One region of the Enterobacter chinensis genome, then DNA from elsewhere that is predicted to be linked to it. Evidence: predicted binding sites of a transcription regulator. Region 1 holds the regulator's gene; each other region holds the start of a gene.
The links. The regulator CRP, encoded in region 1, controls carbon source genes, mostly activating them, when cyclic AMP is high. The targets are predictions, from matches to a motif close to ATGTGANNNNNNTCACAT.
Positions count from the first base shown of each region.

Region 1 (9,951 bases):
AGCGCCGCCGCGATGGACATCCCGCCGAAGCAGCCGACGGTCCCGGCCACAATCCCGACAACCGGCGTGTAGCGACGCAGGTCAACAATCGCAGCGTGGATATCAGCAATCGCGGCCAGGCCGAGGTTCGCCTCCTGCAGGCGCACGCCGCCGGTTTCGAGGCACAGCACAGCCTGAGTCGGAATGCCGTTGCGGTTATCTTCCGCCGCCAGCTCCAGCGCTGCGGCCATTTTGGCGCCGGACACTTCGCCCATGCTGCCGCCCTGAAACGCGCCTTCAATCGCCACGACAACGGCTGGCTGACCGTTGATCGTGCCTTTCGCCACCACCATGCCGTCATCGGCCTGCGGGACAATACCCTGCGGCCCAAGCCACGGAGAGATAATGCCTTCAAACGGATCCAGCAGTTCGCGGTAGCTGCCCTCGTCGAGCAGGGCCTGCGCGCGCTGGCGCGCTTTTAATTCGATAAAGCTGCTGTCATCACGCATGGCTCACCCCCTCAAAAACCTGTTCGATACGAATGCGGGCCACGCCCGGCGTCGCGCCGAAATCATGAATGGTCAGCTTTCCTGCCGGCAGGCTGCTGACGGTTTGCAGGCGGTTGAATAGCGCCTCCCAGCGACCACGGCTGTTGTCGACTGAGGTGGTGATATCAATGGTTAACGTCTGGCCCGGTTCGGCGGTGAAGAGCACCTCCATATCCCCGGAGCCGACTACCCCTGCCAGCGCCCTGCCGCTTAACGCGCGGCTGGCTGGCACGGTCAATGTAATTTTTTCCATAACATCCTCTTAATGCTTTGAGTAAGGCGATTCGACGCGGTCAAGAAACAGCGTGGCGGCAAGCAGGTCGGCAGCACCGCCCGGGGAGGCATTAAGTGCCAGCATCTGACGGTCTAAGTTCGCCAGCGCCTGCTGACCCGCGAGGGTTGCACAGCCTCCCGCATTCAGTACCGCACGGGCACCTTCCTGCATGGCGTCCAGCCCCTCCATTCCGGCGCGCGACAGCACGCAGGTATCGGTGAGCGACGTCATGATTGCCATCAGCGCGTCGAGCCTGGCCTGCGCTTCACTGCTGCCGTTGAGACGGCTGAGGCGAAGCTGCGGCAATGCGCGCTGCATAACGTGCGGGAACGCCTGCTGAGCCTCTTCGCGGGCGCCCGGCACGCGATAACGGTGCGTGGCGCGCAGGCCTTTGCTGAACACCTTCGGCGCCGCATCGTCCGGAAGTTTCGCCAGCTGCGCGGCGGTGCTGGCGACGTCTTGCGCCCAGGCATCTCCGCCCAGCATCGCCACCGCGCTGACCAGCAATCCCAGCGCCCAAATCGCGCCGCGATGGGTGTTTACGCCCCCGGTTGCGGCCATCATTTGCTGCTCGCCTTCGCGGCCGAGCCGCCCGACGGTTTGCCGAAGCGCAATATCTGCCGGACGCTGCCAGCTTTGCTGCGCCAGCGCCTGAAACGTGAGGGTCAGGCTGTGCGCGGAGCGCTCCATCAGCGCAAGGGATAAATCGTGGTGCGCGCCGTTCCCCCGACTGTCCACCAGACCGGGTTTCGGGCTTAAACGTGCTTCGTCGATCAGACACTGCGTGGCGGTTCGCGCCAGCCATTCGGCACCGCCTTCAACCTGAATCTGGGGCAGAAGTTTCATTACCAGCTCCGGAATTTCGCAGGTGGGTTGTAGAGACCGCCGGACCACTCCACGAGGTCTGATACGCTGCCTGCCGCCAGCAGAGAGCGGGTGGCGTCGGTGCGGCGAATCCCCATATCTTCCGGGTAGACCACTTTGCCGCTCTGGCGCAGTTCCGCCACGCGTTTGGCGTCCACGCCCAGGCCGATATCGGTGATCCCTGCAACGGCCGCGACCATGGCACGGCGCTCTTCCAGATCTTTCGCCCGGTAAAGGTAGGCAATCCCCTCTTCCGTCAAGACGTGCGTTACGTCATCACCGTAGATCATCACCGGCGCCAGCGGCATACCGGAGGCTTTCGCCACGTCAACGGCATCGAGTTTCTCCACGAAGGATGGCTTCACGCCCGCCTGGAAGGTTTCCACCATCTGCACGACGAGTTTTTTACCGCGCTGCATCGGGTCAGGCTCGGTGATCATGTTCAGCCAGGCCGGGGTAGCGTGACGACGACCATGCGGGTCATGGCCCATGTTTGGCGCACCGCCGAAGCCGGAAAGACGACCGCGCGTCACGGTTGAGGAGTTGGCGTAACCGTCAACCTGCAGCGTAGAGCCGATGAACATATCCACCGCGTACTGGCCTGCCAGCTGGCAGAAGGCGCGGTTGGAGCGCATAGAGCCGTCGGCACCGGTAAAGAACACGTCCGGACGGGCGCGGATGTACTCTTCCATCCCCAGCTCGCCGCCGAAGCAGTGCACGCTTTCTACCCACCCGCTTTCAATGGCCGGGATCAGCGTCGGATGCGGGTTCAGCGTCCAGTGCTTACAGATTTTGCCCTTCAGGCCGAGCTGTTCGCCGTAGGTAGGCAGCAGCAGCTCAATCGCCGCGGTGTTAAAGCCGATCCCATGGTTCAGGGACTGCACCTGGTGTTCTGCGTAGATGCCCTTGATAGCCATCATCGCCATCAGGATATGTTCCTGCTTGATCAGGCGCGGGTCGCGGGTGAACAGCGGTTCGATAAAGAACGGTTTGTCCGCCACCACCACGTAGTCGATCCAGGAGCCAGGTATATCGACGCGCGGCAGGTCGCACTCGTCGTCCACCAGCTCGTTCACCTGCGCGATGACGATCCCGTCGTGGAACGCGGCAGCCTCGACCAGCGCCGGGGTATCTTCGGTGCTCGCTCCGGTGTAGAGGTTGCCTTTGCGGTCGGCTTTAAAACCGGCAATCAGCGCCACGTTTGGCGAAAGGTCGACGTAGAGGCGTGAGTAAAGTTCGATGTAGGTGTGAATCGCACCGATTTCGAGCTGACCGTCTTCCAGCAGCTGCGAAATACGAAGGCTCTGCGTCCCGGAGAAAGAGAAGTCCAGCTTGCGGGCGATGCCTTTCTCAAAGATATCCAGATGCTCGCTGCGGCCGACGCTCGGCATGATCATATGCAGGTCGTGGACAATTTGCGGGTTCACTTCAGCGAGGGAGCGGGAAAGGAAATCTGCCTGCTTCTGGTTGTTGCCTTCCAGAACGACTTTGTCGCCCGGTGCGATCAGCTTCTCCAGCATGGCGACAAGATCGCCGGTCGGCAGTACCTTGCCCTGCACCGGTACGGACGCCAGACGACGTGCTTTTTCGCTACGTCGGGTGTTCCATTGCCGGGTGGGTGTTTGCCCAGATAACATTATTAACCTCCTGATTCAGCTAATCATTTTGATTTGCTTAACGTTGAGTAAAGTGTGCGCTCTGGTGAGAAAGGCATCAATTAAGCGTAGAGCGGAATCATTAGCCTGAGAGTAATAATCAAGGTAAAGATTTGTGATCGGGATCAGTTCATGTTTCGGAAAACCAGGCTAAACGGGGTACAATTCGGAAAGTATCGTTAATTTCCGACAAGAATCAGCATCGCGCTTATGACCCAAATCATTCCATCAGACTTCGACATTGCAGCCGAAGACAGCACTGAGTTCGTGCCTATGCGCGGCGTCGCCAATCGCCATTTGCAGACCATGCTGCCGCGACTGATCCGCCGCAAGGTTCAGTTCACCCCGCACTGGCAACGCCTTGACCTGCCAGACGGTGACTTTCTGGATCTCGCCTGGAGCGAAGAACCGGAGCAGGCCCGCCATAAGCCGCGTCTGGTGGTCTTTCACGGCCTGGAAGGCAGCCTGCACAGCCCCTATGCGCATGGGTTAATTGAGGCGGCAAAAGCCCGCGGCTGGCTCGGCGTGGTGATGCATTTTCGTGGCTGTAGCGGCGAACCCAATCGTCAGAAACGCATCTATCACTCGGGTGAAACCGAAGACGGAACGTGGTTTTTACACTGGCTGCGTGAAAACTTTGGCACAGTTCCCACCGCTGCCGTGGGCTATTCGCTGGGCGGAAATATGCTGGCCTGTCTGCTGGCGAAAGAGGGTGAAAGCGTACCGCTGGATGCCGCAGTGATTGTCTCCGCGCCGTTTATGCTGGAGCAGTGCAGCTACCACATGGAGAAAGGCTTTTCCCGCGTCTATCAGCGCTACTTGCTCAACCTGCTGAAGGCCAACGCGGCGCGTAAGCTGAAGGCCTACCCGGATACCCTGCCGGTCAGCCTGCGCCAGCTGAAAAAAGTGCGCCGTATTCGCGAGTTCGACGATCTGATCACCGCGAAAATTCACGGCTTCGCCGATGCGATTGACTATTATCGTCAGTGCAGCGCCATGCCGCTGCTCAGCAAGATCGCGCAGCCGACGCTCATCATTCATGCCAAAGATGACCCTTTTATGGATCATCACTCGATCCCCGCTCAGGAATTCCTGCCCGACAACGTTCACTATCAGTTGACGGAGCACGGCGGCCACGTCGGGTTTATCGGCGGTACGCTGCGTCGCCCGAAAATGTGGCTTGAGACGCGTATTCCTGACTGGCTAACCCCTTATCTGGACGGTGCAAAATGATTATTCCCTGGCAGGATCTGGCTCCCGAAACGCTCGATAATCTGATTGAAAGCTTTGTATTACGCGAAGGCACCGATTATGGTGAACAGGAACGCTCGCTTGAGCAAAAGGTCAACGATGTAAAGCGCCAGCTGAAAAGCGGCGACGTATTGCTGGTGTGGTCAGAACTGCATGAGACGGTCAATATCATGCCCCGCAACGCGTTTCACGGCTGATCTTCCAACCTTTTCAGTCAGGGAGTTGCTATGTCTGCCAGACATCCGGTTATTGCCGTTACGGGGTCGAGTGGTGCGGGAACCACCACCACCAGCCTCGCATTTCGCAAGATTTTCGCCCAGCTGAATCTCCGTGCGGCGGAGGTCGAAGGCGATAGCTTTCACCGCTACACACGTCCGGAGATGGACATGGCCATCCGTAAGGCGCGCGATCTGGGTAAACACATCAGCTACTTCGGCCCGGAAGCCAATGACTTCGGCCTGCTGGAACAAACCTTTCTGGAATACGGTAAGAGCGGCAAAGGGCAGTCCCGCAAGTATCTGCATACCTATGATGAAGCCGTGCCCTGGAATCAGGTGCCGGGCACCTTCACCCCCTGGCAGCCGCTGCCGGAACCCACCGATGTGCTGTTTTACGAAGGATTACACGGCGGCGTGGTCACGCCTCAACACGACGTGGCGCGTCACGTGGATCTGCTGGTCGGGGTGGTCCCTATCGTTAACCTGGAGTGGATCCAGAAGCTGACGCGTGACATGAGCGAGCGCGGCCACTCGCGCGAGGCGGTGATGGATTCCGTCGTTCGTTCAATGGAAGACTACATCAATTACTTAACGCCGCAATTCTCCCGCACGCACATTAACTTCCAGCGCGTGCCGACGGTGGACACCTCCAACCCGTTCGCCGCCAAAACGATACCGTCCCTGGATGAGAGCTTTGTGGTGATCCATTTCCGCAATCTTGAAGGTATCGATTACCCCTGGCTGCTGGCGATGCTGCAGGGCTCATTTATTTCGCACATGAATACGTTGGTAGTGCCGGGCGGGAAAATGGTGCTGGCGATGGAATTAATCATGACGCCGCTGGTGGAGCGGTTGATGGAAGGGAAGCAGATCGCATAATCAGTTTTGCCCGGTGGCGCTGCGCTTACCGGGCCAACAATCCGTAGGGCGGGTAAGCGCAGCGCCACCCGCCAAAAGATTAAGCCTCGATCACTTCATACGAATGGGTAATTTTTACCGCTTTCTCCAGCATTAACGCCACAGAGCAGTACTTCTCCGCAGACAGGTCCACCGCACGCGAGACCGCCGCGTCTTTCAGTTCTTTACCGGTGACAACAAAGTGCAGATTAATGTGGGTGAACAGGCGTGGCGCCTCTTCGCGACGTTCTGAGGTGAGTTTAACCTCGCAATCTGTCACGTCATGACGACCTTTTTGCAAAATCGACACTACGTCAATCGCACTGCATCCACCTGCTGCCATCAGCACCATTTCCATTGGGCTTGGTGCTTTGTCGCCGGAGTTACCATCCATCAAAATCTGGTGTCCTGACGCGGACTCGCCCAGGAACGTTAAACCTTCAACCCACTTCACGCGCGCTTGCATATTTTTGAACTCCAACGTTGCATTTTTGGTGACAGATTACGCGTGTGTTACATTTCTCGCAATGGAAGGCGACCTGCATCATGCTGAAGCGAGACACCAGGAGACACGCGGCGAAAGCTATGCTAAAACACTCAGGATGCTACAGTAATACATTGACGTTACACGTGTATGCAGAGGACATCAAACTTTACTGGCTGCGAAACGTTACGGTAGCCGACTTCCCAGGGTATGGGTAAGAATTCGATTGCAACCCCAGAGTCCGGATGCATCTGATGACTCTGGTGACAGCTTATAACAGAGGATAACAGCGCATGGTGCTTGGCAAACCGCAAACAGACCCGACTCTCGAATGGTTCTTGTCTCATTGCCACATTCATAAGTACCCATCGAAGAGCACGCTGATTCACCAGGGTGAAAAAGCGGAAACGTTGTATTACATCGTTAAAGGCTCGGTGGCAGTGCTGATCAAAGATGAAGAAGGGAAAGAAATGATCCTTTCTTATCTGAACCAGGGCGATTTCATCGGTGAACTGGGCCTGTTTGAAGAGGGCCAGGAACGTAGCGCCTGGGTTCGTGCAAAGACAGCATGTGAAGTGGCTGAAATTTCTTACAAGAAGTTCCGTCAGCTGATTCAGGTTAACCCTGACATCCTGATGCGTCTTTCTTCCCAGATGGCGCGCCGTCTGCAGGTCACCTCAGAGAAAGTGGGTAACCTCGCCTTCCTGGACGTGACCGGCCGTATTGCGCAGACCCTGCTGAACCTGGCGAAACAGCCAGACGCAATGACCCACCCGGACGGCATGCAAATTAAAATTACCCGTCAGGAAATTGGTCAGATCGTTGGTTGTTCCCGTGAGACAGTAGGCCGTATCCTGAAAATGCTGGAAGATCAAAACCTGATCTCCGCCCACGGTAAAACCATCGTGGTCTACGGAACGCGTTAATTCCGCTTAAACGGCGTGCCACCACAAGGTGTCACGCCGTTTTTGTCTCTACTCCCCATGTGGCGCAGGCTGATCTATCACCCGGAAGTTAACTACGCACTGCGACAAACGCTGGTGTTATGTCTTCCTGTGGCCGTAGGCCTGATCCTCGGACATCTTCAGCAAGGCCTGCTGTTTTCTCTCGTCCCTGCCTGCTGCAACATTGCCGGTCTGGACACGCCGCATAAGCGCTTTTTCAAACGCCTGATTATTGGCGGCTGCCTGTTTGCGGGCTGTAGCCTCGCCGTACAGCTTCTGCTTGCCCGGGATATTCCGCTGCCGCTGATTCTGACCGTGCTGGCCATGACCCTCGGCGTCACGGCCGAAATCAGCTCGCTGCATGCCCGCCTGCTTCCCGCCTCATTGATTGCGGCCATTTTCACGCTTAGCCTCGCCGGAAATATGCCGGTGTGGGAGCCGCTGCTGATCTACGCCCTGGGAACGCTGTGGTACGGGCTGTTTAACTGGTTTTGGTTCTGGCTGTGGCGCGAACAGCCGCTGCGTGAATCCCTGAGCCTGCTCTATGTGCAGCTGGCGGATTACTGCGAAGCCAAATACACCCTGCTCACCCAGCATACCGATCCGGAAAAATCCTTGCCGCCGCTGCTGACGCGCCAGCAAAAGGTGGTGGATCTGATAAGCCAGTGCTATCAGCAGCTGCATATGCTCGCCGCCAACAAGAACCACGAATACAAACGGCTGCTGCGCACCTTCCAGGTTGGGCTGGATCTGCAGGAGCATATCTCCGTTAGCCTTCACCACCCGCAAGAGGTGCAAAAGCTGGTCGAGCGCAGCCACGCCGAAGCGGTGATCCGCTGGAACGCGCAGACCGTGTCGGCGCGCCTGCGGGTCCTGGCTGACGATATTCTCTACCACCGCTACCCCACGCGCTTTAACATGGAAAAACAGCTCGGCGCACTGGAGAAAATCGCGCGCCAGCATCCGGATAACCCGGTCGGCCAGTTTGCCGCCTGGCACTTCAGCCGCATCGCCCGCGTGCTGCGTACACAGCGCCCGCTTTACCCCCGCGATCTGATGGCGGATAAGCAAAAGCGGCTTCCGTTATTGCCCGCGCTCAGAAGCTATCTTTCTCTTAAATCTTCCGCTCTGCGCAACGCCGCCAGAATTAGCGTTATGCTCAGTACCGCCAGCCTGATGGGCATGGCGCTGCATCTGCCAAAACCCTACTGGATCTTAATGACCGTGCTGTTTGTCACCCAGAACGGTTACGGCGCTACGCGGGTGCGTATTCTGCATCGGGCCGGCGGAACGATGGCGGGGCTGATTATTGCGGGCGTGACGCTGCACTTCCACGTGCCGGAAGGTTATACCCTGGCAGGGATGCTGGCGATTACGCTGGTAAGCTACCTGATTATCCGCAAAAACTACGGCTGGGCGATGGTGGGCTTCACGGTGACGGCGGTATACACACTGCAGCTGCTCACGCTCAATGGCGAACAGTTTATTGTCGCCAGGCTGATTGATACCCTGATCGGCTGCCTGATTGCCTTTGGCGGCATGGTCTGGCTGTGGCCGCAGTGGCAAAGCGGGCTGCTCAGGCAGAACGCTCACGACGCGCTGGAGGCCGACCAGCAGGCCATTCGCCTGATCCTGAGCGACGACCCGCAGCCCTCCCCGCTGGCTTATCAGCGGATGAAGGTCAACCAGGCGCACAACGCCCTGTTCAACTCGCTCAACCAGGCAATGCAGGAGCCGGGCTTTAACTCGCACTATCTGGCGGACATGAAGCTCTGGGTGACCCACAGCCAGTTTATCGTCGAGCATATTAACGCCATGACGACGCTGGCGCGCGAGCACACGATGCTGACGCCAGACCTGGCGCAACGTTACCTGCAGTCGTGTGAGATTGCGTTGCAGCGCTGTCAGCAGCGTCTGGAATATGACTCGCCGGGTGAGTCGGGAGATTCGAATATTCTGGAAGCGCCGGAGACGTTAACCCACGGGCCTATGAGCACCCTGGAGCAACATTTACAGCGCATTCTGGGGCATCTGAACACCATGCACACCATTTCGTCGGTGGCATGGCGTCAGCGTCCGCATCACGGGATTTGGCTAACCCGCCGGTTGAAGCGAACCGAGTATTAGCCTTTAACGATCTTCGCGACCGCCGCGGCAAAGCGGGTTAATCCTTCTTCAATGTCTTTGTCTTCCACCACCAGCGATGGCGCAAAACGCATCACGTCCGGTCCCGCATTCAACACCATCACCCCTTCGTGGGCGGCGGCGTGCAGGAAATCGCGCGCGCGACCTTTGTACTGTGGCTTCAGCTCGGCACCAATCAACAGGCCCATGCCGCGGATCTCGCTGAACACGTCGAACTGGTCATCGATCTGCTGCAAATGCTTCACAAACAGCTCGCGCTTTGCGTTCACACCGTTCAGCACCGCCGGCGTATTGATGATGTCGAATGCCGCACCGGCAATGGCGCAGGCCAACGGGTTACCGCCATAGGTAGAACCATGCGACCCCACGTGGAACGCCGAAGCGATGTCCTGAGTGGTCAGTACCGCACTCACCGGGAAACCGCCGCCGAGCGCTTTGGCGCTGGTCAGAATATCTGGCGTCACGCCGTAGTGCATGTAAGCGAAGAGATCGCCGGTACGCCCCATCCCGCTCTGCACTTCATCAAAGACCAGCAGCGCCTGATGCTTGTCGCACAGCTCGCGCAGACCTTTCAGGAATTCCGGGGTTGCCGCGGTCACGCCGCCTTCACCCTGAATAGGCTCAACCACCACCGCGCAAGTGTGATCGTCCATCACCGCTTTCACCGCATGCAGATCGTTAAACGGCACGTG
Region 1 is NZ_JARDVI010000008.1:43,917-53,867, forward strand. Features, by position in the region: gene PYW49_RS20885 (biotin-independent malonate decarboxylase subunit beta) at 1-488, opposite strand, end outside; gene mdcC (malonate decarboxylase acyl carrier protein) at 481-780, opposite strand; gene PYW49_RS20895 (triphosphoribosyl-dephospho-CoA synthase) at 790-1,647, opposite strand; gene mdcA (malonate decarboxylase subunit alpha) at 1,647-3,302, opposite strand; gene PYW49_RS20905 (hydrolase) at 3,531-4,553, shown strand; gene PYW49_RS20910 (YheU family protein) at 4,550-4,768, shown strand; gene PYW49_RS20915 (phosphoribulokinase) at 4,799-5,668, shown strand; gene PYW49_RS20920 (OsmC family protein) at 5,748-6,152, opposite strand; gene crp (cAMP-activated global transcriptional regulator CRP) at 6,464-7,096, shown strand; gene PYW49_RS20930 (YccS/YhfK family putative transporter) at 7,154-9,241, shown strand; gene argD (bifunctional acetylornithine/succinyldiaminopimelate transaminase) at 9,238-9,951, opposite strand, start outside.

Region 2 (9,951 bases), on a different contig from region 1:
TGCGACTCATCAAGGGCATATTTTTCCTGGCGCACGCGCTCCGCATAAAAAGCCCAGTCCCAGGCCTGCACGGTGAAACCACCCTGCTCGTCATTGATGACCTTCTGAATATCGGCCTGCTCGCGTTCCGCACGGGCGCGGGCGGCAGGCACAATGCCGCGCATAAATTCCAGCGCGGCGCCCGGGGTTTTCGCCATCTGATCGGCGATGCTCCAGCTGGCGTAATCCTCAAAGCCCAGCAGGCGGGCCTGTCGCGCGCGCAGCGCCGTCAGACGAAGGATCAGCGCGCGTGTGTCGTTTTCATCCCCTTTCTGAGTGCGCGTCCAGCCTGCGTTGAACAGGTTTTCGCGCGTCTGACGATTGCGCAGCGTTGAAAGCGCGGGCTGCTGGGTGGTGTTCAGAAGCGGGATCAGCCAGCGATCGTTTAGCCCTCTCTCCGCGGCAGCCTGCGCAGCGTCAGCGATCTCAGTGGCGCTGAGCCCATCAAGCTGGTGCGCATAATCCACCACCAGCCCGCCCGTCTTATCGGCAGCCAGCAAGCGCTGATTAAACTGGCTGGTCAGGGAGGCCGCCTCGGTATTCAGCGCCTTCAGCTCGGCTTTTTCTGTCTCATTCAGACGCGCGCCGGCCAGAATAAACCGCTGATAAATCTCCTCTACCAGCCGGTGTGATTCGGCGTCCAGCGCGGCACGGTCCTGCCATACGCTCTCCACGCGGGCGAAAAGCACGTCATTCAGCCAGATATCGTTCGCCAGTTCGGCAAGCTCGGTGGAGAACTGTTCCTCCAGCTCCTGCAGGTACGTATTAGTGTGCGCGGAGGTCATGGCGAAGAAAACGCTGCTGACGCGCGAGAGCATGGCACCGCTTTTCTCCAGCGCCAGCACGGTGTTATTGAAATCTGGCGCAGCGGTTTGAGAGATAATGGCGTCAATGTCCGCCCGCTTCTGGCGCAGGGCTTCATCGAAAGCCGGACGATAGTGGCTGTCGTTGATTTCATCAAAATGGGGAGCCTGGTAAGGCAACAGGCTGATTTCAAAAAAGGGATTGGTGGCCGTCATCTTTCACTCCTGAGTACGGGTATCCTCCCAGAGTAGGCCAGGCCGCCATCCCCTGCAATGCTGTCATACAAATGTTGCCTTAACGCACCCTCTGCGGCCGTGCTATGTTAGTACAACACAAAAAGCGTTGAGGAACAGTGAGATGATTATTTTAGTTACCGGGGCAACGGCAGGTTTTGGTGAAAGCATCACGCGTCGCTTCGTCGCCAACGGGCATAAGGTTATTGCGACCGGTCGCCGTCAGGAACGTCTGCAGGAGCTGAAAGACGAATTAGGCGACAGCATCCTGACCGCGCAGCTGGATGTGCGTAACCGCGCGGCCATTGAAGAGATGATTGCCAACCTGCCCGCCGAGTGGCGCGCCATCGACGTGCTGGTCAACAATGCCGGTCTGGCGCTGGGCATGGAGCCCGCACATAAAGCCAGCGTGGAAGACTGGGAAAATATGATCGACACCAACAACAAAGGGCTGGTCTATATGACCCGCGCGGTCCTGCCGGGCATGGTCGAGCGCAACCGCGGCCACATTATCAATATCGGCTCCACCGCCGGGAGCTGGCCTTACGCAGGCGGCAACGTTTATGGCGCAACGAAAGCGTTTGTGCGCCAGTTTAGCCTTAACCTGCGTACCGATCTGCACGGCACCGCCATTCGCGTCACCGATATCGAGCCGGGCCTGGTGGGTGGCACTGAATTTTCCAACGTCCGCTTCAAAGGCGATGACGCAAAAGCGGGCAAGACCTACGAAAATGCGAACGCGCTGACGCCTGAAGATGTCACCGAAACGGTCTGGTGGGTGGCGACGCTGCCAAAGCACGTCAACATCAATACCGTAGAAATGATGCCAGTCAGCCAGAGTTTTGGCGGACTTAGCGTCCATCGTGGCTAAATGTGCCCTTCCCGGCCTGCGGGCCGGGTCTGTTTCGGGTCATAAAAGAATGGTAGTATGTTCAGGCTAACTCTCTGAGAAATGACAACTCATGGCCGCTGAATCGCAACTTAATCCCACCCAGCCCGTAAACCAGCAAATCTATCGCATTTTGCGACGTGATATTGTCCATTGCCTGATCCCGCCGGGAACGCCGCTTTCTGAAAAAGAGGTGTCCGTGCGTTTTGACGTATCCCGTCAGCCGGTGCGTGAAGCGTTTATTAAGCTTGCGGAAAATGGTCTGATTCAAATCCGCCCGCAGCGCGGCAGCTATGTGAATAAAATTTCACTTTCTCAGGTACGTAACGGATGTTTTGTTCGCCAGGCCATTGAATGCGCGGTGGCGCGCCGTGCTGCAACGCTCATCAACGACAACCAGTGCTACCTGCTGGAGCAGAACCTGCATCAGCAGCGTATTGCGATTGACCGCAAGCAGCTCAATGACTTCTTCCAGCTTGATGATGAGTTCCACCAGAAACTGGCGCAAATTGCGGATTGCCAGCTGGCCTGGGACACCATCGAAAACATCAAAGCCACCATCGACCGCGTGCGTTACATGAGTCTCGATCACGTCTCCCCGCCGGAAATGTTGCTCCGACAGCATCATGATATTTTCAGCGCGCTTGAAAAGCGCGACCAGGACGGTGTGGAAAAAGCGATGACGCTGCACCTGCAGGAAATTAGCGAGTCCGTGCAGCTTATTCGTCAGGAAAATAGCGAGTGGTTTAGCGAAGAGTAATATTACGCCGCCCCCTTTCGGGCGCGGCGACAGGGTTAGCGAACGACTAACACCGGAATAGTGGCGTAGCGCAGGATTGTTTCGGCATTTGAACCCAGCAGATGCGTAGTGATGCTCGGATTTTTCGACCCGATGACGATGACGTCATATTCCCCCTCTTTGCTGAGCTTGATGATTTCATCGCGGACGTTGCCAAAGCGAACCATGCTGTGAATATTCTCAGGGGAGATATCGAAGAGTCTTTTAAGCTCGTTCATTTTCTTCCCGGACTCTGCGGTCATATACTCTTCAAACTTTTTAATATCGGCATTGAATCCCCGCAGCAGAGACCGACTGCTGGCAGGCAGAATATTGACCAGGGTAATCGACGCGCCCTCTGCCTTCGCCAGATTGGCCGCGTGGCGCACCGCTTTGTCGCTCAAATCCATTTCAAACACATCAACAGGCATCAAAATCTTCTTATACATAAGCCTGACTCCTTATTCCGATGAAAGGGTTATTTCCTGAACCCAGCATGACATCAGGAATATAAACCAATCCTCAACGCTTCCCTGTCGAAACTATCAATTAAAGAAAATAACTGTCGGGTTTGTAAATTACCGTCGTGAACCGTCAGCGCCAGACACAATAAAGAAAAAAGTGTGAGTTTGATCAAAAACAAAAACATGAAGCGCGGACAGGCGTATTTATATGCCCCGTGAACGGCACACCTGAAATAGCGCCGTAACGAACAGGTTAGAGAGGAGAAAATACCATGATGACATACGACCGTAACCGTAATGCAATCACCACTGGCAGCCGCGTCATGATTAGCGGCACAAACCAGTTCGGCGTGATTAAAGCGATCCACAGCGACGGCCTCAGTGCCGAGCAGGTGCGTCGTAGTAAAACGGTTGAAGTGGAAGGATGCGAAGGTAAGTTCGAACCGATCGAGCTGATTCGCCTGGGTATGCACTAAGCCGTGCGCAGACATGCCGCCGCAAACGGCGGCATGTGCTGAATTACCGTTGAGACACGTACTGAGCCACGGTCGCTTTTGCGCCCTTTTGCAGTAACATCTGGTACGCCTTCATCACCGCATCAACAAATTTCGCTTCCCGCGGTAACTCTTTGCCAAAGATGGCCTCGATGCCGAGCAGCGCGTTGACCCGACTTTCCCCTTCCGCGCTTCCCTTCACCGCCACCTGAATCACCGCCAGCTGCGGATCGCTCACGTCAATGGCGTTACCCTGCTCATCCACGCCGCCGACATAGCGCATCCAGCCGGCCACGCCCAGCGCCAGCAGCGGGAAAGGTTTCTGATGTACCAGGTGCCAGCGTACGGAATCCAGCATACGCTGCAGGAGCTTCTGGCTGCCGTCCATCGCGATTTGCCAGGTACGGTGGCGCAGGGCCGGGTTGCTGTAGCGGGCAATCAGGAGTTCGGCATAGCGTGCTAAATCGACGCCTTTCACTTTTAAGGTTGGTGCCTGCTCGTTAAGCATCAGCGCGTGAGCGGCGACGCGGTAGTGCTCATCTTCCATACACTCGTTGATATGCTGATAACCCGCCAGATAGCCCAGGTACGCCAGGAATGAGTGGCTGCCGTTGAGCATGCGCAGCTTCATCTCTTCAAACGGAATGACGTCTGACACCAGCTCGGCGCCGGCTTTTTCCCATTCGGGGCGCCCGGCGACAAAGTTATCTTCGATCACCCACTGGCGGAACGGTTCACAGGCCACCGCTGCGGGATCGCGCACGCCGGTCAGCTGTTCGATTTTATCCAGCGTATCGGGAGTAACTGCGGGCACGATGCGATCCACCATGGTTGACGGGAAGGTAACGTGGGCTTCGATCCAGTCCGCCAGCTCACCGTCTACCGCGCGGGCGTAAGCGCAGGTCACATTGCGCATCACGTGGCCGTTCTCCGGCATGTTGTCGCAGGACATCACGCTAAACGCAGGCAGGCCTGCCGCTTTGCGTCGCGCCAGCGCTTCGACGACCACGCCCGGAGCGGATTTTGGCTGGTACGGTTTTTGCAGGTCGGCAACAATAAACGGGTGATCGAGCATCAGTTGCCCGGTCGCCGGCGAATGGCAGTACCCTTTCTCGGTGATGGTCAGCGAGACAATCGCTACCTGCGGTTCGCACATCGCGGCCAGCACGGTCTCGAGCCCGTCAACCTGCGCATGCAGCGCCTTTTTGACCACGCCAACCACGCGGGATGTCCACGTATCGGCGGACATTTCCGCCACGGTATAGAGGTTATCCTGCGCGTTAAGATCGGCAATCTGCTGCTCGCCGCCAATCAGGTTAACCTCACAGTAGCCCCAGTCGCTGCCATGCTCAGCCGCGAGAATGTCGGCATACACCGCCTGATGTGAGCGGTGAAATGCGCCAAACCCTAAATGAACAATGCGTGCTTTAAGGCTGTTACGATCGTACTGAGGCAGCGTCGCCCTGGCCTGTAATAACGTGTTTTCCATGATTAAGACTCATCAATTAGAAAGCTGTGGTTCGCTGCCGCTCTTTGCTTAAGCGGCAGCGCCTGCTGACTACACCAACTAGAATGGCAGTTGGAGTAAAAAAATATCTGCCATCAACCATACTGATACTGCCGTTTGAGATTTTGATTTATATTAACTTTTGGTCATGTGGTGTGACATAAAGATAAAGTTGTGTGACAAGTCACGCAAGCTATAAACCATTAGCGTCGCGAGGAGACAGCGCCATAGGCCGCAGGCTCTTTTGGGGCGTTCTCCGCAGCGTCTTCCGCTGCGCTCAAATCACGGTCCCGCACCTCTGGCATCAGGATCGCAGAGATCAGCCCAATCATGGAGTAGGCAACCAGCATGACAACAATCGGCCACCACGAGCCGGTCATATTGCAGAAGATCCCCGCCAGCACCGGACCAAAGCCCACCGCCACCAGACCGCCCGCCTCTTTTGAGATAGCCATGCGGGTAAAGCGATTTCGCGAACCAAACATCTCCGCCATGGTGATATTTTCCAGGGCAAACAGCCCCAGCACGGCGAAGTTATGAATAACGATGATAGAGAGCATGATCGTCCCCGGCGCATAGCTCTTATCGACGATAATCGACAGCATCGGGTACGCGAGAAGAATGGCGGAGATATTGAGGATAATGTAAGGCAGACGGCGTCCGACTTTATCGGAAAGCCAGCCCAACAGCGGGATGGAGATAAACCCGAGAATGGAGCTGATCATCAGCGCGTCGGTAGGGATGGCTTTATCGAACAGCAGCGTCTGGACCAGATACCCGGCGAGGAAGGTCTGAATCAGACCCGAGTTACCCGCCTGACCAAACCGCAGGCCGGTCGCCAGCCAGAAGGATTTACTTTTCACCATTGAACCCAGTGAGGTGTCCGGCTGCACGGTTTGTGCATCGTTCACTTTCTCAAAGACCGGGCTCTCTTTCAGGTTCATACGCAGCCAGATGGCAAAGATCATCACCACCACGCTTGCCAGGAACGGCACGCGCCAGCCCCAGGCAATCAGCTCTTCACGGTCGAGGGCAAAGAACATCACCGCCCAGATCGCCGTTGCGCTCAGCGTCCCGCAGTTAGTGCCCATCGCCACCAGCGAGGAGATGATGCCGCGTTTACCTTTCGGCGCGTACTCCGCCAGCATGGTCCCGGCCCCGGAGATCTCTGCCCCGGCACCCAGCCCCTGAATAATACGCAGCGTCACCAGCAGAACGGGGGCAAAAATACCGATTTGCGCATAGGTCGGCAGGACGCCAATCAGCGTGGTGCAGATCCCCATCATGGTAATGGTGATAAACAGTACCTTCTTACGGCCAATGCTGTCGCCCATTCGTCCGAAGATAAAGGCCCCGACGATGCGCGCAATATAGCCTGCGCCGTAGGTTCCCATCGCCAGGATCAGCGCCATCGCGGCAGACTGTTCCGGGAAGAAGATCTCATGGAAGACCAGGGCGGCTCCCAGGGAGTAAAGCTGAAAGTCCATAAACTCCAGGGCGGTGCCCAGCCAGCCGGAAACGGCGGCTTTCACCAGATCGGAGGTGGTTCTTTGAGGTTGTGCTTGCGTCATAATGGCTATCTCTAAAAGGTAAGATGCGTACCACATAGAGCCTGTCTGCGCAGGCTCTTAACCGCTTATATGATTATTGGCCGAACGTGAGTAACACTTTGCAGCACTGCCGCTGGTCTTTCTCAAACAGTTCGATGGCGTCTGTAACGTGGTGATAGTCAAAGGTATGGGTGATCAGTTTTTCCGGGTCGATCAGCCCCTTTTCCAGCCAGTCGATCACGACCGGGAATTTATTGGCATTCAGGCGCGAGGAGAATATCGCCAGCTCTTTGCCGGTGATGCCCTGCTGAACGACCTGGCTCGGCTCGCTGGAGAAGCCCATCAGCACGATGCGCGCCGCCGGAGAAGCCAGGGTTACCGCTTCCTGCAAAATCGTTGGATGGCAGGCGGCATCAATGATTAACGTCGGTTTGATGCCTTTTTCGTCCAGCGCGGCCTGCAACGACTGCTCGCCGTTATTAAACACCCAGTCCGCGCCGCTGCGCTGAGCCATTTTCAGGCGTTCATCAATGCGGTCAACTACGATAACCTGCTTCACCTTATAGACGCCTTTCAGCGCCTGCACGGTGACCAGCCCCATCGGGCCCGCGCCGTAAATCAGCGCAACGTCCTGTTCAACAGGACTGGCCTGCCCCGTCACGTTGGCGGCAATGGTGAAGGGTTCAACCATAACGGCGTGTTTATCCGGGATCGCGTCCGGGATGGGCCAGGCATTTTTAGCGGGCACTGCCGCATATTCGCTGAAACCGCCGTCACGGTGAACACCCAGCACCACCAGCGAGGTGCAAACGTTAGGCTTACCGACGGAGCACGGGTAGCAGTGCCCGCAGCTGATCACCGGATCGACCGAAACGCGCTGTCCCAGACGCGCGCTGTCGACGCCCTCACCCACGGCATCAATCACGCCAAAAAACTCATGGCCGATGACGCGTGGATACTTCGCAAACGGGTTATGCCCGCGGTAGATGTGGCTGTCTGAACCGCAAATCCCGGCCAGTTTAACCTTGACGCGTACTTCACCCGCGCCCGGCAGCGGGAGTAGCCGCTCTTCAATGACCAGCTGGTTCGGCTGTTGAATCACTACGCTTTTCATCGTTCGCTCCTCGTTTACCAGTTCCACAGCGTGCCGTCTTCAAGACGGGCCACCGGCAGATAGGCAGGATCGTACGGATACTTCGCTGCCAGTTTTTCATCAAACTCAATGCCCAGACCCGGCTTATCGCCCGGATGCATATAACCGTTATCAAACCGCCAGCTGTGCGGGAAGACTTCGAGCATTTGTTCGGAATAGCCCATATATTCCTGCACGCCAAAGTTCGGCACCCACAGGTCGAAATGCAGCGCGGCCGCGTGGCACACAGGCGACAGATCTGACGGGCCGTGTGAACCGGTACGCACCTGGTAGAGCGAAGCGAAGTCTGCGATGCGACGCATCCCGGTGATGCCGCCCGCATGGGTAATGGTGGTGCGGATATAGTCGATAAGCTGCTCTTCAATGAGCTGCTTGCAGTCCCAGATGCTGTTAAACACTTCGCCCACTGCAATCGGCGTGACGGTATGCTGGCGGATAAGACGGAAGCACGCCTGGTTTTCCGCAGGCGTCGGGTCTTCCATCCAGAACATGCGGAACTCTTCGATGCTCTTGCCGAAACGCGCCGCTTCAATCGGCGTCAGGCGATGGTGCATGTCGTGCAGAAGATGTTCATTGAAGCCGAACTGACTTCGCACCGCGTCGAACAGCTTCGGTGTGAAATCGAGGTATTTTTCTGTAGACCAGAGCTGCTCTTCCGGCCAGTCGCCTTTTGTCGCAGGCTCGTAGGCCAACCCTTTGCCTTTGGCCATGCCGTAGGTGGTTTTCATGCCCGGCACGCCGCACTGCACGCGGATCGCCTTAAAGCCCATCTCTTTATGACGGGCGTAATCTTCCAGCACATCGTCGATGGTGTGACCGGTGGTGTGGCAATAGACCATCACCCCTTCCCGGGAGGCACCGCCCAGCAGCTGGTAGAGCGGCATGTTGGCGGCTTTGGCTTTGATGTCCCACAGCGCCATATCCACGGCGGAGATGGCCGACATGGTGACCGGTCCGCGACGCCAGTAGGCACCTTTATAAAAAAACTGCCAGATATCTTCGATGCGGTGCGCATCGCGGCCAATCAGTTGAGGGCAAAGGTGATCTTTCAGGTAAGAAGCAACCGAGAGTTCGCGTCCGTTCAGCGTGGCATCGCCAAGCCCGACAATCCCTTCATCGGTGGTAATTTTAAGGGTGACAAAGTTCCGCCCCGGGCAAGTAACAAACACGTCAGCCGCGACAATCTTCATAATTCCTTTCCTTACATCGTTCGTTGTGATGCTGGAAATTTACCCATCAACCCTACTACCATACAAGTATAATGATCATAAAATCAGCTAACGATCACAAAATCCGGGGGGGTCAGGCCCGCCCCCATCCCGCCACAATAATCAGCATACCGCACAGGGCAATCAGCGCGCCGGCCCAGTCGTACGCGCTGAGTTTGACGCCGTCCACCACGCGTAACCACAGCAGCGCAGTACAAACATAGACGCCACCGTAAGCCGCGTAAACGCGCCCACTGGCCGCCGGATGCAGCGTTAACAGCCATACAAACAGGGCCAGCGCGACACCCGCCGGGATCAGCAGCAATACGCTTCCCCCCTTCTTCAGCCAGAGCCAGGGCAGGAAGCAGCCGATGATTTCGCATAGCGCGGTGGCAAAAAAAAGCAGCGTCGTTTTAAGCATATTTCACATCAGGTGAGGTTTTATTTAAACATCATACCTGATGATGTCCTTTACTTTTCCATACTTGCTCCGCGGGTATGCCGTCATTTTGCTTTAGTGTAGAATCTGTACGGGGTAACTTGATTATCTGCACCCATTTAAAAGGAAACGCTATGACCACATTAAGCAAACGCCTTTGTCTGACAGCCCTTCTGGCGCTGTCATCGTTCGCCTTCGCCGCCTCCGCGTCAGCGGAAACCAGCAAACTCGTCATTGAGTCTGGTGACAGCGCGCAAAGCCGCCAGAACGCCGCTATGGACAAAGAACAATGGAATGACACCCGCAACCTTCGTCAGAAGGTCAACAAACGTGCTGAAAAAGAGTGGGACAAAGAAGATGTCGCTTTTGACGCACGCGATAAGTGTCAGCAAA
Region 2 is NZ_JARDVI010000001.1:389,991-399,941, reverse strand. Features, by position in the region: gene dcp (peptidyl-dipeptidase Dcp) at 1-1,058, opposite strand, end outside; gene ydfG (bifunctional NADP-dependent 3-hydroxy acid dehydrogenase/3-hydroxypropionate dehydrogenase YdfG) at 1,201-1,947, shown strand; gene PYW49_RS02045 (GntR family transcriptional regulator) at 2,039-2,725, shown strand; gene PYW49_RS02040 (universal stress protein) at 2,761-3,192, opposite strand; gene ydfZ (putative selenium delivery protein YdfZ) at 3,480-3,683, shown strand; gene PYW49_RS02030 (mannitol dehydrogenase family protein) at 3,727-5,190, opposite strand; gene PYW49_RS02025 (MFS transporter) at 5,412-6,779, opposite strand; gene PYW49_RS02020 (Zn-dependent oxidoreductase) at 6,853-7,872, opposite strand; gene manD (D-mannonate dehydratase ManD) at 7,887-9,101, opposite strand; gene PYW49_RS02010 (YnfA family protein) at 9,214-9,540, opposite strand; gene PYW49_RS02005 (DUF1283 family protein) at 9,693-9,951, shown strand, end outside.
Region 2: the regulator CRP is predicted to act here: its motif matches at 3,365-3,382, upstream of ydfZ (putative selenium delivery protein YdfZ).

Region 3 (9,951 bases), on a different contig from region 1:
CTCAATCTCCCGCCGATGGACGGTGCAGAGTGGCTGGCGCTGTTCCAGAAAGGCGTAGGGCAAAACGTCGATCAAACCGCTCAGTTCCCACAAGCCATTACCGTACGCACGCCGTCGCTGATGCTGGGCGGGCAGCAGTGGAACAACCTAAGTATTGTCTCACAGCCCACCGCTAACGGCTCGAAGGTGGAGGCCCAGGGTCGAGAGATTAACGGTACGCTGACTATGCGCAATAATGCGCCGTGGCAGGCGGCGATCCGCTATCTCTATTACAACCCGGCAAGCGCGAGCGGGAAAGACCAGCCGGCAGAGACGTCGCCGTTGAGTAAGACATCCCGCGTCGATTTTAGCGGCTGGCCCGATCTCCAGCTGCGCTGTGCAGAGTGCTGGCTGTGGGGGCAAAAATATGGCCGTATCGACGGTGATTTCGCCATTCATGGAAACTCGCTTACGCTCACCGGCGGGCTGGTCGATACCGGTTTTGGCCGCATGACGGCCGCAGGGGAATGGGTGAATAACCCGGGCGAGCAGCGTACGTCCCTGAAAGGTGACATTAAAGGCAACAAGCTGGATGCGGCAGCCAATTTCTTTGGTATCACCACGCCGCTGCGTGGTTCGTCATTTGACGTCGATTACGATCTTCACTGGCGTGATGCGCCGTGGAAGCCGGATGAGGCCTCGCTGAACGGCATTCTGAAAACCCGCTTCGGCAAAGGTGAAATCGCAGACGTGAGCACGGGGCGCGCCGGGCAGATCCTGCGCCTGCTGAGTTTTGATGCGCTGCTGCGTAAGCTGCGCTTCGATTTCAGCGATACTTTTAGCGAAGGTTTCTACTACGATTCCATCCGCAGTACGGCGTGGATCAAGGACGGCGTTATGCATACGGACGATACGCTGGTGGACGGCCTGGAAGCGGATATCGCCATGAAAGGCTCAGTCAACCTCGTGCGCCGTGAACTGGATATGGAAGCCGTCGTGGCACCGGAAATTTCCGCAAGCGTAGGCGTGGCGGCGGCCTTTGTGGTGAACCCGATTGTCGGTGCGGCGGTGTTTGCCGCCAGTAAAGTGCTGGGGCCGCTCTGGAGCAAGGTCTCCATTCTGCGCTACCGCATCACCGGTCCGGTGGATAAACCGCAGATTAACGAGGTGCTGCGCCAGCCGCGCAAAGATGCACAGCAATGATTTGACGTGGGCAGGTAATTGCCTCACTCTCAATAAATACGATCTTTATACCGCCACGGGCGGCAACGAACGAGTAGCAATACGATGAGTCTGAACCTGGTAAGTGAACATTTGCTCGCAGCGAACGGCCTGAGCCATCAGGACCTGTTCTCCATTCTTGGTCAACTGACCGAACGCCGTCTCGACTACGGCGATCTCTATTTCCAGTCGAGCTATCACGAATCCTGGGTTTTAGAAGACAGCATCATCAAAGATGGCTCTTATAACATCGACCAGGGCGTCGGCGTTCGCGCCGTCAGCGGCGAGAAAACCGGTTTTGCCTATGCCGATCAGATTAGCCTGGCTGCACTTGAGCAGAGCGCGCAGGCCGCGCGTACCATTGTGCGTGATACCGGCGATGGTCGTGTGAAAACCCTGGGTGAAGTGTCGTATTCTGCACTTTATACCAGCATCGATCCGCTGCAGAGCATGAGCCGTGAAGAGAAGCTGGATATCCTGCGCCGCGTAGACAAAGTGGCGCGTGCTGCCGATAAACGTGTACAGGAAGTCTCAGCAAGCCTGAGCGGTGTCTATGAATTGATTCTGGTTGCGGCCACTGACGGCACTCTGGCGGCAGATGTTCGTCCGCTGGTACGTCTTTCCATTAGCGTGCAGGTCGATGACGACGGTAAACGCGAGCGCGGCTCAAGCGGCGGCGGCGGTCGTTTCGGTTATGACTGGTTCCTGGGGGATGTTGACGGTGAAGCGCGCGCTGACGCGTGGGCAAAAGAAGCCGTGCGCATGGCGCTGGTGAATCTTAATGCTGTCGCGGCACCGGCGGGGTCATTCCCGGTGGTGCTGGGTGCCGGCTGGCCGGGCGTGCTGTTGCACGAAGCGGTAGGACACGGTCTGGAAGGCGATTTTAACCGTCGCGGTACGTCCGTATTCAGTGGTCAGATCGGGCAACTCGTCTCCTCTGAACTGTGCACAGTTGTGGATGACGGCACCATGCGCGATCGCCGTGGCTCGGTGGCTATCGACGACGAAGGTACGCCAGGTCAGTACAATGTGTTGATTGAAAACGGCGTGCTGAAAGGCTATATGCAGGACAAACTCAACGCGCGCCTGATGGGCGTAGCGCCAACGGGTAACGGTCGTCGTGAATCCTATGCGCACCTGCCAATGCCGCGCATGACCAACACCTATATGCTGCCGGGCAAATCCACGCCGCAGGAGATTATCGAATCCGTTGATTACGGTATCTTTGCGCCAAACTTTGGCGGCGGTCAGGTGGATATCACCTCCGGTAAATTCGTCTTCTCCACGTCAGAAGCGTATCTCATCGAGAAAGGTAAAGTGACCAAAGCGGTGAAAGGCGCGACGCTGATTGGCTCCGGTATTGAAGCCATGCAGCAGATCTCCATGGTTGGTAACGATCTCAAGCTGGATAACGGCGTGGGCGTCTGCGGTAAAGAAGGCCAGAGCCTGCCGGTTGGCGTGGGTCAGCCAACGCTGAAAGTGGACAACCTGACGGTGGGCGGCACGGCCTGACCTGCGTTCACATAAAAAAGGCGCTACGGAGTAGCGCCTTTTTTTTAACGTAAGTGACCCAGCGGTATCTCCGGATCCGGCTCGTGCGTGATGCGGTTGCGTAAATCGCGGCGAATGATTTCGATCGACCAGAACCAGATCAGATGACCCACGATCTCTGACACGTGTTCATACCAGGGAAGTTCGAACAGCGGTGGCGTCAGCCCCATCAGCGGGAAGGAGATCATATGAACAAAAAGCTGAGCTAACGCACCCGCCAGCAAACCCTGCCAGAGTTTAATTTTCGGAAAGACTTCAGCAACTACACAATACCCTACAGCGAACACGATTGAGAAAATAATATGTGTTACGCCAACCCAGTTAAATATATGTCCGGCAAAGGTATAAACCGCCGCGTTAGGATCGCCGACGCCCAGCCAGTCGCGTAAAAATACATAGGGAGGGTTTAGAAAATTACGGGAGCAATCAATCTGACTTGCGGCTCTTATTAATTGTTCGGGCCCGCACGCGGCGGTGAATAAATCGGTGGGGCTTCGGGGCGGGAGCGGCACCTCGGCGCCCCATTTGACAAAAGCGGAGACAATCCCTGCAATTAAACCGATGAACGCGGCGAGTCCATAGCGCCTGCGCGAAGGCGGTGTTTGTTCAAATATATTCATTTCTTTTCCTTGTTTAACGTCATCCTGCGGAATACATTTTGTTATTCAAATCAGCAACAAATTAATAACAGTCTGAATATCAGACTGTTTATAAAATAAAGGGCTAGTGGCTGTAGTGTCAATTAGCGCCAATTAGCTATTCTTTCCTTCTTCCCCGCATCCCCTGAAATAACTCCGCTACGTCCACAAAATACTCGGTCAGATAATTAATACACACCTGTACTTTAAGCGGCAGCTTGTCTTTCTCGGTATACAGGGCGTACACCGGACGCGGATCGGATTGATAGCGAGGGAACAGGATCTCCAGCACGCCGCTGTTGATCTCGTTGATCACCCACATCAACGGCACGTAGGCGATCCCGGCGCCGGCCACCAGCCAGCGTGAAATGGTCATGGGGTCGTTGGTGACAAACCGTCCTTCCGGCAGCAGTCGAGTGGAGATCCCTTCCGGGGCGATCAGCTCAAATTCATTGTCGGGCCGCACGCTGTACTCCAGCCACGAATGGTTGGTGAGGTCGGCGGGTTTCTCCGGAGCACCGTACTGCGCCAGATAGCTCTTCGAGGCGCAGACGACCATCGGCATGCTCCCCAGCCGACGCGAGAACAGACTGGAATCCTGCAGCGCGCCGACGCGGATCACCACGTCCAGCCCGTCGGCAATCAGATCCGGCGCCGGGATGCCCGTCACCAGATTGACGGTAAGCCCGGGGTACTCTTTCAGCATATCCGCGGTCATGGCAGCGAGAACATTTTGTGCCATAGTTGAGGAACACCCGATGCGCAGCGTGCCGATGGGGGTGTTGTTGAAGGCATAGAGCTGTTCGTGAACATCCTGCACTTCAAGCAGCATGCGGCGACAGCCCTGATAGTAAATTTTACCCGCTTCGGTTAACCCAATGCTGCGGGTACTGCGGTTGAGCAGCTTAACCTGAAGCTCATCTTCCAGTTTGGACACCGTCTGGCTAATGGATGAGACACTCATCTGAAGCTGGCGTGCAGCCGCGGTGAAAGAGCCCAGTTCCACCACTTTGGCGAAGACCGACATGCGTTTTAAACGTTCCATTGTTCACTCTGGCTTAAAAGTGATTTAGATCACATATTATAGATAACAGCATAACAGTTACGTTAATATATTATTAATTACATAACGGCTGCGCCATTCTCGCCCGACGTTTCTTGCTCTCCTGCGGTGGCGTGCGCTAAAAAATTCTGAAGCCTGCACTGTCTCTTATCAAGGTCAACATGAGTCTGTTTCCCGTTATCGTGGTGTTCGGTCTGTCGTTCCCACCGATATTTTTCGAGCTTCTTTTATCACTGGCGATCTTCTGGCTGGTGCGCAAGGTGCTGGTCCCTACCGGGATCTACGATTTCGTCTGGCACCCTGCATTGTTCAATACCGCGCTGTATTGCTGCCTGTTTTACCTGATATCGCGCATGTTTGTCTGAGGTTGATGTGAAAACGCTAACAAGAAAAATCTCCCGCACTGCCATCACGATGGCGCTGGTTATCCTCGCCTTCATCGCTATTTTCCGCGCCTGGGTCTATTACACCGAATCGCCGTGGACGCGTGATGCGCGCTTCAGCGCCGATGTAGTGGCAATCGCCCCCGACGTGGCCGGTCTTATCACGGCGGTTAACGTTCACGATAACCAGCTGGTGAAAAAAGATCAGGTCCTGTTCACCATTGACCAGCCTCGTTACCAGAAAGCGCTGGAAGAAGCGGAAGCGGACGTGGCCTATTACCAGGCGCTGGCTGCGGAGAAACGCCGTGAGGCAGGCCGCCGTAACCAGCTGGGCGTTCAGGCAATGTCCCGTGAAGAGATTGACCAGTCCAACAACGTGCTGCAAACCGTGCTACACCAGTTGGCGAAAGCGCAAGCGACGCGCGACCTGGCGAAGCTCGATCTCGAGCGCACCGTGATCCGCGCGCCGTCCGATGGCTGGGTCACTAATCTTAATGTCTATGCCGGGGAATTTATCACCCGCGGCTCAACCGCCGTGGCGCTGGTTAAACAGAACTCCTTCTACGTGCTCGCCTATATGGAAGAGACCAAGCTGGAAGGCGTGCGCCCAGGTTTCCGGGCGGAAATTACGCCGCTCGGCAGCAACCGCGTCTTTAAAGGCACCGTCGACAGCGTCGCCGCGGGGGTGACCAACTCCAGCAGTTCTAACGATGCCAAAGGGATGGCGACGGTGGATTCCAACCTGGAATGGGTGCGTCTGGCCCAGCGTGTGCCGGTGCGTATCCACCTTGACGAGCAGCAGGGAAATCTGTGGCCTGCGGGTACGACTGCAACGGTGGTGATAACCGGTGAAAAAGATCGAGATGCCAGCCAGGACTCTTTCTTCCGTAAAATAGCCCATCGCCTGCGCGAGTTTGGTTAATCGCTATGGGGATCTTTTCCATCGCCAGCCAGCACATTCGCTTCGCCGTGAAGCTGGCGTGTGCCATTGTGCTGGCGCTGTTTGTTGGCTTTCACTTCCAGCTTGAAACCCCTCGCTGGGCGGTGCTGACGGCTGCGATTGTCGCGGCGGGTCCTGCCTTCGCCGCGGGTGGGGAGCCCTATTCTGGCGCAATCCGCTACCGCGGAATGCTGCGTATCATCGGGACGTTCATCGGCTGTTTCGCGGCGCTCACCATTATTATCCTGATGATCCGCACGCCGCTGTTGATGCTGATGGTCTGCTGTATCTGGGCGGGTTTTTGCACCTGGATCTCCTCTCTGGTGAAAGTGGAGAACTCCTACGCCTGGGGCCTGGCGGGCTATACCGCACTGATTATTGTCATCACCATTCAATCCGAGCCGCTGCTCGCCCCGCAGTTTGCGGTTGAACGCTGCAGTGAGATTGTGATTGGTATCGTCTGCGCCATTGTCGCTGACCTACTTTTCTCCCCGCGCTCCATCAAGCAGGAAGTTGACCGTGAACTCGACGCGCTGATCGTTGCCCAGTACCAACTGATGCAGCTGTGCATTAAGCATGGCGACAGCGAAGAAGTGGATAAAGCCTGGAGCGGGCTGGTTCGTCGGACGCAGGCCCTGGAAGGGATGCGCAGCAATCTTAATATGGAATCTTCGCGCTGGGCCCGCGCTAACCGTCGCCTTAAAGCGCTCAATACCGTCTCTCTGACGCTCATCACCCAGGCGTGCGAAACCTATCTTATCCAGAACACGCGCCCGGAAGTGGTGACCGATACGTTCCGCGAACTGTTTGCCGAGCCGGTGGAAACGGTGCAGGACGTGCACAAGCAGCTTAAGCGCATGCGCAGGGTCATCGCCTGGACGGGGGAACGCGACACGCCCGTGACGATCTACACCTGGGTCGGCGCTGCGACGCGCTACCTGTTGCTGAAACGTGGCGCGATCGGTAACACCAAAATCAGCGCGGCGGAAGAAGAGGTGCTTCAGGGGGAAGTGGTGATCAAGGCGGAATCTGCCGAGCGTCATCATGCGATGGTTAACTTCTGGCGTACAACGCTTGCCTGCATGCTCGGCACGCTGTTCTGGCTGTGGACCGGCTGGACGTCCGGCAGCGGTGCAATGGTGATGATTGCCGTCGTTACCGCACTGGCGATGCGTCTGCCTAACCCGCGTATGGTCGCCATTGATTTTCTGTACGGTACGATTGCCGCATTGCCGATAGGCGCACTCTATTTCCTGGTCATCATTCCGTCTACACAACAGAGCATGTTGCTGCTCTGTATTAGCCTGGCGGTGATGGCGTTCTTTATCGGCATTGAAGTCCAAAAACGGCGGCTGGGATCGCTGGGGGCGCTGGCGAGTACGATTAACATTCTTGTGCTGGATAACCCGATGACCTTCCATTTCAGCCAGTTTCTCGACAGCGCGTTAGGTCAGCTGGTGGGCTGTTTCCTGGCGATGATGGTTATTCTGCTGGTACGGGATAACTCGCAGGCAAGAACGGGCCGCGTGTTATTGAATCAGTTTGTGTCGGCTGCGGTGTCGTCTATGACAACCAATACCGCGCGTCGTAAAGAGAACCACTTACCCGCGCTCTATCAGCAGCTGTTTTTACTGCTGAACAAGTTCCCGGGGGATATCGCTAAGTTCCGGCTGGCGTTAACCATGATCATTGCACACCAGCGTCTGCGTAACGCGCCTGTGCCGATCAACGACGATCTGTCGGCCTGGCACCGTCAGCTCCGTCGCACCGCCGATCACGTGCTTTCTGCGACAAGTGACGACAAACGGCGTCGTTACTTTACGCAACTGCTTGAAGAGCTGGATATCTACCAGGAGAAGCTTAAGGTCTGGGAAGCACCGCCGCAGGTGACCGAGCCGGTAGGACGGCTGGTATCAATGCTGCATCGCTACCAGAGTGCTCTCACGGATAACTGACTGAAGTAAAAAAGCCGACGCCAAAAGCGTCGGTTTTTTTGTGGCTATACTTATTTCGGCAGTCTTTTACATTACAGAAAGGGAGGGCATATGACGACTCAGGCGCTACAGGACCACATCCTTTTTCAGACCGGTTATCTGGTCAATGGAATCTGGAAAACGCTGGACACGACGTTTGATGTGCTGAACCCCGCTACCGGTGAGGTCATCGCCAGAGTGGCGAAAGCGGGTAAAGCGGAAACAGAAGATGCTATCGCAGCGGCTACCAAAGCCTTCCCGGCATGGCGTGCTAAAACCGCGAAAGAACGTTCGGCCATTCTGTACCGCTGGTACGAACTGATTATTGAGAATAAAAGCTGGCTCGGGCGGTTAATGACCACCGAGCAGGGCAAGCCCCTGAAAGAAGCGGAAGGTGAGGTGGAATACGCTGCCAGCTTTATCCAGTGGTTTGCCGAAGAGGCCAAGCGCGCTAACGGTGAAATAATTCCACCTGTCAAACCCGGATCGCGCATTCTGGCGACCCGTGAACCGATTGGCGTGGTCGCGGCAATTACGCCGTGGAACTTCCCGATGGCCATGCTCACCCGCAAGTTAGGCCCGGCGCTGGCAGCAGGATGTACCGGGGTAATCAAACCGGCAAATAACACGCCGCTCAGCGCCTTTGCGCTGCTTACGCTGGCAAAACAGGCCGGTGTGCCCGACGGCGTACTTAACGCCGTAGCCGGGAATACGCATGAGATCAGCGATGCGATTATGGCAAGCCGGGAGGTGCGTAAAATTTCCTTTACCGGCTCGACCTCCGTCGGCAAAACGCTGGTGCGTAATGCTGCAGAAACCATGAAGAAAGTCTCCATGGAGCTGGGGGGAAATGCCCCGTATATCGTTTTTGAGGATGCGGATATCGACGCTGCGGTTCAGGGGGCGATCGCCAACAAGTTCCGTAATGCCGGGCAGGTCTGCGTCAGCGTGAACCGTTTCTATATTCAGGAAACCGTCTACGACAAGTTTGTGAATAAACTTGCCGATGCGGTGAAGGCGCTGAAGGTCGGTAATGGTCTTGAAGACGGGGTCGTCGTCGGACCGCTGATTGAACCTGCTGCGGTCAACAAGGTGCGTGAGCATGTTGACGATGCCGTCGCCCGGGGCGCGACCGTACTGGCGGGCGGTAAGCCTCATCCGCTTGGAGGGAATTTCTGGATGCCAACCGTGCTGGGTGACTGCCATGAAGGTATGAAGCTGGCAGAAGAAGAGACGTTTGGCCCGGTTGCCGCGTGCTTCCGTTTCACCTCGGAAGATGAAGTTATCCAGCGCGCCAACAACACGCCCTATGGGCTGGCGGCTTACTTCTACACCCAGAATCTCTCACGGATTTTCCGCGTTTCACAGGCAATCGAGAGCGGGATGATTGGTATTAACGAGTGCGCCGTGTCCACGGAGCTTGGACCGTTTGGCGGCGTAAAAGAGTCAGGCCTTGGACGAGAGGGCTCCGTGCTGGGGCTGGAAGAGTATCTGGAAGTTAAAACCCTGCATATCGGGGGATTATAATAGACAGGGCGGCATCTGCCGCTCGCCTGGACTGGGTGGCTGGCAATGAAAACCTATACCTTTGATTTTGACGAGATCGACAGTCAGGAAGACTTCTACCGTGAATTTATCCAGGTGTTTGATCTTGAACGGGGAAGCGTGACGAATCTGGACACGCTCTGGGACGTGGTAACCGGTAGTCTGTTGCCGCTACCGCTGGAGATTGAGTTCATCCATTTGCCCGATAAGCTGCGCAGACGTTTTGGCGCACTGATATTACTGTTCGATGAAGCGGAAGAAGAACTGGAAGGGCAACTGCGTTTTAACGCTCGTCATTGAATGAAAATGAAAAAAAAGCCCCTGACCATGAGGCCAGGGGCAAGTCGTATGATGAGATACGACGAGGGTTTATTTATACAGTTCAGCCGTAGCATGCCAGTGGTCACCTTGATTCAGTTCGGTGACGCGATAGCTGCTGGCGCCTGCTTTTTCAGCTTTTGCGGCAAGTTCGTGACGAATATCCATCGGTGAGCCGGTGACAGACGTTACGGAGACACTGCCCATACGCTGCAGATTTTGTGCCTGGTCGGCATTCACTTGCTGTACGGCTGCGCTCGCGCCGAAAGAGAGAGCGGAAGCCAGACCGAGGGTTGCGATGATCAATTTAGTTTTCATAGTCTTTACTCCTGAATAGGGT
Region 3 is NZ_JARDVI010000003.1:33,751-43,701, forward strand. Features, by position in the region: gene yhdP (AsmA2 domain-containing protein YhdP) at 1-1,182, shown strand, start outside; gene tldD (metalloprotease TldD) at 1,267-2,712, shown strand; gene PYW49_RS09460 (YagU family protein) at 2,757-3,371, opposite strand; gene aaeR (HTH-type transcriptional activator AaeR) at 3,508-4,434, opposite strand; gene aaeX (p-hydroxybenzoic acid efflux pump operon protein AaeX) at 4,614-4,817, shown strand; gene aaeA (p-hydroxybenzoic acid efflux pump subunit AaeA) at 4,825-5,757, shown strand; gene aaeB (p-hydroxybenzoic acid efflux pump subunit AaeB) at 5,763-7,730, shown strand; gene PYW49_RS09485 (NAD-dependent succinate-semialdehyde dehydrogenase) at 7,821-9,275, shown strand; gene PYW49_RS09490 (barstar family protein) at 9,321-9,593, shown strand; gene yhcN (peroxide/acid stress response protein YhcN) at 9,663-9,929, opposite strand.
Region 3: the regulator CRP is predicted to act here: its motif matches at 4,452-4,469, upstream of aaeR (HTH-type transcriptional activator AaeR).